One region of the Micrococcus sp. SL257 genome, then DNA from elsewhere that is predicted to be linked to it. Evidence: riboswitches for the same ligand, from Rfam matches in the RefSeq annotation. Region 1 holds a riboswitch; the other holds the start of a gene.
What was found. A riboswitch is a leader RNA that binds a small molecule or an ion and turns the genes downstream of it on or off. The one in region 1 is predicted to bind thiamine pyrophosphate.

Region 2: another riboswitch for thiamine pyrophosphate. It lies ahead of OVA32_RS03595 (thiamine ABC transporter substrate-binding protein); the one in region 1 lies ahead of OVA32_RS09185 (FAD-dependent oxidoreductase).

Annotation. Positions count from the first base shown of each region.
Region 1 is NZ_CP113053.1:1,981,857-1,985,885, forward strand. Features, by position in the region: gene OVA32_RS09175 (thiazole synthase) at 1-717, opposite strand, end outside; gene thiS (sulfur carrier protein ThiS) at 721-963, opposite strand; gene OVA32_RS09185 (FAD-dependent oxidoreductase) at 960-2,129, opposite strand; TPP riboswitch at 2,123-2,253, opposite strand; gene thiE (thiamine phosphate synthase) at 2,275-3,018, shown strand; tRNA gene OVA32_RS09195 (tRNA-Arg) at 3,105-3,177, shown strand; gene thiD (bifunctional hydroxymethylpyrimidine kinase/phosphomethylpyrimidine kinase) at 3,374-4,029, opposite strand, start outside.
Region 2 is NZ_CP113053.1:758,083-762,111, forward strand. Features, by position in the region: gene OVA32_RS03590 (ABC transporter permease) at 1-609, opposite strand, end outside; gene OVA32_RS03595 (thiamine ABC transporter substrate-binding protein) at 609-1,673, opposite strand; TPP riboswitch at 1,740-1,845, opposite strand; gene OVA32_RS03600 (AI-2E family transporter) at 1,892-3,178, shown strand; gene OVA32_RS03605 (agmatine deiminase family protein) at 3,144-4,029, opposite strand, start outside.

The DNA.
Region 1 (4,029 bases):
CGCCTCGAGCGCGAGCCGGCACGCGTGGGCCATGCGGGCGGGCTCGGCGGCGCGCGTGATCGCCGAGGCGGCGAGCACGGCGTCGCAGCCGGCCTCCATCGCCAGGGCGACGTCCGAGGCGGTGCCCACGCCGGCGTCGAGCACGATCGGCACGGAGGCGCGGGAGACGATCAGCTCCAGGTGTGCGCGGTTGAGGATGCCCAGCCCCGAGCCGATCGGCGAGCCCAGCGGCATGACGGCGGCGGCGCCGGCCTGCTCGAGGCGCAGCGCCATGGCGGGGTCGTCCGAGGTGTAGGCCAGGACGGTGAAGCCGTCGGCGGCGAGCCGCTCGGTGGCCTCGAGGGTCTCGACGACGTCGGGCAGCAGGGTGCGCTCATCGGCGATGACCTCGACCTTCACGAGGTCGGTCTCGAGCGCCTCCCGGCCGAGCCGGGCGGTGAGCACGGCGTCCCGGGCGGTGTAGCAGCCGGCGGTGTTGGGCAGCACGTCGATGCCGAGGCGGTCCAGCAGCGCGACCAGGCCGTCACGGGTGTCCGCGGACCAGCGGCGCAGCGCCACGGTGGTGAGCGTGGTGCCGGAGGCGACGAGGGCGCCCTCGAGGGCGGTCAGGTCGGTGATGCCGCCCGTGCCCATGATGAGCCGGGAGGCCAGGTCGTAGCCGCCGATCCGCAGCGGCGGGATCGCGGGGGCGGCGGGCGGGGTGCGGTGCTCGGCCATCGCTCAGCCCCCCTGCACCGCGGTGACGACGTCGACCTCGTCCCCGGCGGCCAGCTCCCGGGTGGCCCAGGCCGACCGGGGCACGACCTCGCCGCCGACCGCCACGGCCACGCCGAGCCGCCGCCCATCCGCGGCGGCGCCGTCCTCGCCGATCGCGCGCCCGGTGACGTGCGCGACGACGTCGCGGACGGTGGCCACGGCCAGCTCGGCGGGCTCTCCGTTGAGGGTCAGGGGGAGGGTGCTCATGCGATCTCCTTCAGGCGGGCGTGCAGCAGCTCGAGGATCCGCCCGGCCGCCCAGGGGGCGAGCAGGATCCCGTGACGGTGGAAGCCGGTGGCGACGACGGCGCCCGGAGCCTCGGGCACGGCGAGCACGCGCGGGGCGTCGTCGGGGGTGCCGGGGCGGGCGGCGGTGGTGATCTCGACCAGCTCGCACTCGCGGACGGCGGGCAGGATCGCGGCGGCGTCGGCGAGCAGGTCCAGCACGGCCCCGGCGGAGGTGCCGGCCAGGCCGTCCTCGCGGGCCGAGGCGCCGACCACGAGGGTGCCGTCCGCGCGGGGCACGAGGTAGACCTGGCGCCCGTGGACGAGGCCGCGGACGGTGCGGGTGATCAGGTGCGACTCCCCCGGCAGCAGCTGCTCGGGGCGCACCCGCAGACGCAGCACGTCGCCGTGGACGGGGCGCAGCGGGACCTCGACGGCGGTGGCCGCGCCGCCGATCCCGCGGTGGCCCAGGCCCGCGGCGAGGACCGCGCCGTCGGCGGTGAGGACGCCCCCGTCGGCCAGCGTGAGGCGCACCCCCTCGCCCTCCGGGCCGGCGGCGGTGACGCGTCCGGCCACGAACCGGGCGGCGGGTCCGGCGCCGACCGGGAGCGGGCCGCCGTCGGGTCCGGTCTCGGCGCGCAGGGCGGCGACGCAGGCGGCGGCGAGCCGTCGCGGGTCCACCTGATGGTCGTCCGGGGCGTCGAAGCCGGCGGCCAGGCCCGGGGCCAGGGCGGGCTCGGCGCGGCGCAGCGCGCGGACGGAGACGGGCTCGACCCGGCGACCGAGGATCGAGGCGTGCTCGAGCACGTGGTCCCAGGCGCGGGCGTCCGAGGGGTCCGCGGCCACGATCCAGGCGCCCTGTGCGAGGAAGCCCGTCTCCACATCGGTGAAGGCGGCGAGCAGGTCCACGAGGGCCGGGTAGGCCTCCCAGCCGGCCTGCAGCAGCGGGGCGAGGTCGTCCTGGCTGAACTGGGTCTCGGCGAGCGGCGCGAGCATCCCCGCCGCGGCGTGGGTGGCCCCGGCCACGGCGTGCGGGCGCCCGGCGGCGTCCAGCTCGGGGGCGATCAGGGTGACGGCGTGGCCTGCGGCACGCAGACGCACGGCGGCGGTGAGGCCGATGATCCCGGCCCCGACGACGGCCACGTGCACGGACCGGTCCTCCTCACGGCGGCATGACCCGCATCGAGTGGTGATGGTCGGCCGCGCCGGCGCGGTGCGCCCCTGCGGCCCTCTCAGCCCGGCGTGTGCGGCCCGGGCTCCCATGGAACAGCGGCCAGTCTGCCACAGTGGGCGCATGCACTCCCCCGATCCGCTCCTGATGACCGCGGCCGGCCGCGACGACGGCGGCACCGGCCCCGGCGCGCGCCGCCGCGCCCGCCTCGCCGCCTCCCGGCTGTACGTCTGCACCGACCTGCAGCGGTTCCTGCGCCCGGACGGCACGCTCGACACGGCCGCGTTCGCCGACTTCTGCGCGGCGGCGTTCCGCGGCGGAGTAGACGTGATCCAGGTGCGGGACAAGGCCGTGGACGTGGCGGTCGAGCTGGCCGCGTTCGCCACGCTCGTCCCGCTGGCCCGGGAGCACGGGGCGCTCTCGGCCGCCAACGACCGCGCCGACGTCGCCGCCCTGGCCGGGGTGGACGTGTTCCACACGGGCCAGACCGACCTGACCACCGCGCAGTGCCGCGCCCTGCTGGGCCCGGACGTGGTGCTCGGCCGCTCGTGCCACACCGAGGCGCAGGTGCGCGGCGCCCGCGCGGAGGACGGCCTGGACTACTTCTGCACGGGGCCGGTGTGGGCGACGCCCACGAAGCCGGGCCGGGCCGCCGTCGGACTGGAACTGCCGACCCTCGCCGCACGCCTGGACGCGGAGGACCCGGCGGGGGCGCGGCCGTGGTTCGCCATCGGCGGCGTCGACGCGGACCGGCTGCCCGAGGTCCGCGCGGCCGGGGCGGAACGGATCGTGGTGGTCCGCGCCGTGACGCAGGCCGAGGACCCCGAGGCCGCGGCCCGGACCCTGCGCGCGGGCCTGCCCGGCTGACGCGCCCCGCGGGGAGGTCACGGACGGGCCGTCCTGATGGTGTAGAGTCGACGAGTCCGCAACGCGCTCGACGCGTCGCGACCCCCGCCTCCGTAGCTCAGGGGATAGAGCGTCTGCCTCCGGAGCAGAAGGCCGCAGGTTCGAATCCTGCCGGGGGCACGAGCGAACAGAGCCGGACCCCCGTGGCGACACGGTGGTCCGGCTCTTCTGGGTTCTGCGGACCCGGACGCTCGAGCGGAGCGGGAGGTCCGGGTCACCGGCATTCGAGGCGGGAAATCGACCTCATGGGACGTCCCGAGGTGCGTATTCGCCGGATTTCCCGCCTCGAACGTGTCGAAGCCCGGAGGTCCCGCCCTCAGCCCCGCTGCGCATGACCGTGGTCGACGGGCCCGTGCCACGTCGGCCGCGAGGCGTCCCCGACCGCGAGCGCCTCCCCCGCCCGCATCGCGTCGGCCAGCCACGGCTTGGCCCGCTCGAGTGCGTCGTCCCAGCTCAGGCCCGCCCCGGCCAGCGTGGCCAGGGCCGAGGAGAGGGTGCAGCCGGTGCCGTGCGAGGCGCGGGTCGTCACGCGCGGGCCGCGCACCTCGTGCACGGCCCCGCCCACGCGCACGACGGCGTCCGGCACCTCCGCCGCTGCGGCCTCGGGCGCCTCGGTCTCGTCCAGGTGCCCGCCCTTGAGCAGCACCGTCACCCCGTGCTCGGCGGCCAGGCCCCGCGCCGCGTCGAGGGCGGCGTCCCAGTCCGTCGCGTCCCGCCCGGTCAGCCGGGCCAGCTCGGGCAGGTTGGGTGTCACCAGGTGCGCCACCCGCAGCAGCCGGGCCCACGCGGCGCGCCCGTCGTCGTCGCCGACCGCGGTGAGGGCGTCCCCGCTCGAGGCCACCATGACCGGGTCCAGCACGACGACGGCGGGCCGGGTCTCCTCGAGCCAGCCGGCGACGGCCCGCATGAGCTCCACCGTGCCGAGCATGCCGATCTTCACGGCGTCCACGGCGATGTCGGCGGCGACCGAGT
Region 2 (4,029 bases), 1.2 Mb from region 1:
CCGCCACGGCGAGGCGCCCAGGGTGCGGGCGGCCTCGGTCTGGCGCGGGTCGAGCGCGTTCCACAGCGCGCCCACCTGGCGCACCACCACGGACACGTTGAAGAAGACCATGGCCAGCACGACGGCGGTGGTCGTCTGGTCCAGCCCGGTGAAGCCGAGCGGTCCGCCGGGGGCGAGCAGGGCGCGGAACGCGACGCCGACCACCACCGTGGGCAGCACGAACGGCACGAGCACGAGGGCGCGGAGCACGGCCCGCCCCGGGATGCGACGCCGGTGCAGCACGAACGCGGTCGGCAGGCCGAGCGCCACCGAGACCACCGTGCCGGCGGCGGCCATGCCGAGCGTCTGGCCGAGGATGCGCCACGTGCGCTCGCGGGCGAGGGTCTCCCTGAAGGCGGTGAGGTCCACGGCGCCGGTGAACGCGTCGGCGTCGCCGCCGATCCCGCGCCAGAGCATGGCCGCCACGGGCCACGCGAAGAAGACGAGCAGGAAGGCGACCGGCAGGACGGCGGCCACCAGCCACCACGGGCCGAGCCCGTCCCCCCGGCCGCGGGCCCGCCGGCGCGGCAGGTCCGTGCCGGGGGCCGCGACCTCGGTGAGCGCGGACATCAGCGCCGGGAGGCCTCGGCCAGGGCGGTCCACTCCTTCAGCAGGTCCTCGCGGCGCTCGTCGATGCGGGCGGGGTCCGGGGTGATGGCGTCCTCGACGAGCGGCGCGTTCTGCGCCCACTCCTCGGGCAGCTGCACCGACTCGTCGATCGGGTACATGTACATCGACTCGGGCAGGGCGGACTGGACCTCCTCGGTGAGCATGAAGTCCACGAACGCCTGCGCGCCCTCGGGGTTCTTCGCGCCCTCGAGCACGCCGGCGTACTCGACCTGCGGGGTACAGGAGTCCTCGATCACCTCGGTCTCGGGGGCGAACGCGGGGGAGGAGGAGTAGGAGAGCACCACCGGGAACCGACCCTTGCCCTCGCCGCCGGAGAAGTCCGAGTTGTAGGCGTCGGACCAGCTGTCGGCGACCTTGCCCCCGTTCTCCATCAGGCCCCGCCACCAGTCCTGCCAGCCGTCGTCGCCGTACTTCTCCGTGGTGGCCGCGAGCAGCGCCAGGCCGGGGGAGGAGGCCACGGGGGAGGTGGCGACCGTCAGCTTCGCGTACTCGGGGTCGTCGAGCTGGTCGATCGAGGTGGGGGCCTCGACGTCGTGGGCCTCGAACCATGCCGGATCCGTGTTGAAGCACACCTGGCCCTGGTCCACCGGGGTCATGCGGTCCTCCACCATCCGGTCCTGTGCGGAGGCGGGCAGGTCCTGCGGGGTGTATTCGGCGACGACGCCCTCGCGGACGAGGCGGTGCGCCGAGTGGTCCTCCACGCCGTAGACGCCGTCCACGGTGGGCTCGTCCTTGGCCAGCAGGAGCTGGTTCACCACGCTGCCGGCGTCGCCGGGGGCCGTCGTCTTCAGGGTGTAGCCGGACTCCTGCTCGAACTTCTGGACGAGCTCCTGGGGCAGGTTGAACGAGTCGTGCGTCATGATCGTCACCGTCGTCGGCTCGCCGCCGGCGCCGGCGGCGGACGACGACGCCCCGTCGCCGGACGAGCCGGACACCGAACAGCCGGTGAGGGCGAGGGCGGCCACTGAGAGGGCGGCGAGGGCGCGGTGCGGGGTGCGGGACATGGCGGTTCTCCTCTGGGACGGCAGAGGGGCCGGGACGAGGCCGCCACCGGAATCCCGGGACGACGTCGACCGGGAGACTCGACTTCCTTCGCCGGTGCGGACCGGAGCAGGTTCGAGGGTCTGCGGCGGACCGCACTCTCAGCGCCGCGCGGGCGCTCCCCTGTCGATGTGGACTGGTCCCGACCCTACCCCGTCCGGCCCGCGCATAGACTGCCCGCGTGAGCGCCGCACAGCCCGCGGGGGTGACCCCGCCGCCCGCCTCGTCCAGCCCCGCCTCCGACTGGGACATCCGCCGCCCCCACCGCATGTGGCCGCGCATGCTGGTGATCGTCCTGACGCTCGCGGGCCTGGTGCTGGTGGTGCAGTTCTTCCAGGGGATCGCCTCCATCGCGGCGCCTGTGTTCCTGGGGCTGAACCTCGTGATCGTGGCCTACCCCCTGCAGGCCTGGCTCATCCGCCGGGGCCTGCACCCCGTGCTCGGGGCCGCCACCACCGTCCTGCTGGTCGTCGCGGTGATGGCCGTGTTCGGGGGCATGATGGTGTGGTCCGGCCTCGAGCTGGTGGCGGAGCTGCCCAAGTACGCGGACCGCTTCCAGCAGATCGTCCTGGACGTCTCGCACTGGCTCAACGAGCGCGGCGTGACCCCGGACATGGTGTCCCAGCAGCTGGCCTCGATCGACATGAGCGCCGTCACCGGGACGGCCGTCAGCGCCATCACGAAGATCGCCACGAACGTCTACGCGGTCTTCGGCCTGCTCGTCACCGTGATCATGGGCATGTTCTTCTTGGCCATGGACTCGATGGACGTCGAACGCCGCGTCCGCCTGCTCAGCACCGCCCGCCACGAGTTCGGCCACGCCCTGGTCGAGTTCGCCCAGGGCGTGCGCCGCTACTGGGTGGTCACCACGGTGTTCGGCCTGATCGTGGCGGTGCTGGACGTGATTGCCCTCATGCTGATCGGCGTGCCGCTCGCGCTCGTGTGGGGCGTGCTCAGCTTCCTCACCAACTACATCCCGAACATCGGCTTCATCATCGGCCTGCTGCCGCCGGCCGTCCTGGGCCTGGCGGCGGGCGGCTGGTCCGACTTCCTGTGGGTGGTGGTCAGCTACTCGGTGCTGAACTTCGTGCTGCAGTCCGTGATCCAGCCCAAGGTGGCCGGCGACGCGATCGGCGTGATCCCCACCGTCAGCTTCCTCTCCCTGCTCTTCTGGGCCTGGGTCCTCGGCCCGCTCGGCGCCATCCTCGCGCTGCCCTGCACGCTGCTGGCCAAGGCCGTGCTGATCGACGCCGACCCGAACGCCCGCTGGATCAACGCGCTCATCGCCTCGGACCTGAAGGGGATGGAGCGCCGTCAGTCCTCGCTCCTGGAACGGCTGCGCCCGGCGGCCTGGCGCTCGGACGCGCACGGGAAGGACGAGGACCGCGCCCCGACGGACGGCGGGGACGACGACGGCCCCGCGACCGACGAGGTCACGGGCGGGGCTGGAGCAGCACCAGGTCGTTGAGCGCGCCGGCCAGCCGCAGCAGCGGCGGGGCGGGGAACGACAGCTGGGGCAGCCCCGGGTGCAGTGCCGCGCACGCGGCGGCTGCGGCCTCCTCGCCCGCGGCGTCCTCGAACGCCGGCCGCAGCACCGCAGCGCCCAGCGGCAGCGTGTCCAGGAGGGAGCGGGGGCCCCGCTCGGCCGGGTCGTACGCGGCGGGCTGCGCCGCCCCGGTCACCGTGCGCACGCGCAGGGGCCGGCCGGCGGCGTCGTCGGCGCCCTGCAGGAAGCGCAGCGCCGCCGCCGCGTAGGGGTGCTCGGGGTGGAACCGGTCGCCGCGCCAGTGCACGGCGGCCTCGCCGTCGCCCCCCAGCCGCACCCACGAGGCCAGGTGGCCGGGCCCGCCCCACGGCCCGGTGTCCGGCCGCGGTGCCGGCGGCACCCACAGCACCCGGGTGATCCCCAGCAGGGCGGCGAACTCGGCGGCCACCTGGCCGGGGGTCCACGCGCCGTTGATCCGCCCGTCCAGCACGGGGTCCGCGGCCACCACGGCCGTCCCCTCGCCGTCGCTCACCCAGGCCCCGCGCGGGGCGCGCAGCAGGGGGGTGAGCAGCGGCAGTCCCGCCGCCTCCGCCACGGCCGTCGCGGCCGCGCCGTCGAGCGGCCCGGTCCCGGTCAGTCCCGCGGCGCTGCGCCAGGCGACGGCGGCCAGGCCCTCGGGGCGGCGGACGAAGCTCGGCCCGGTGCGGCCCAGCAGCGGTGAGCCCACGGGCGCGCGCAACAGGTCCACCTCCGGGGGCACCAGCCGCGCCGCCCCGGCGTCGCGCGGGTGGGCGAGCACGGTGACCGGCAGCACGGCGGCGAGCGTCTCGGCC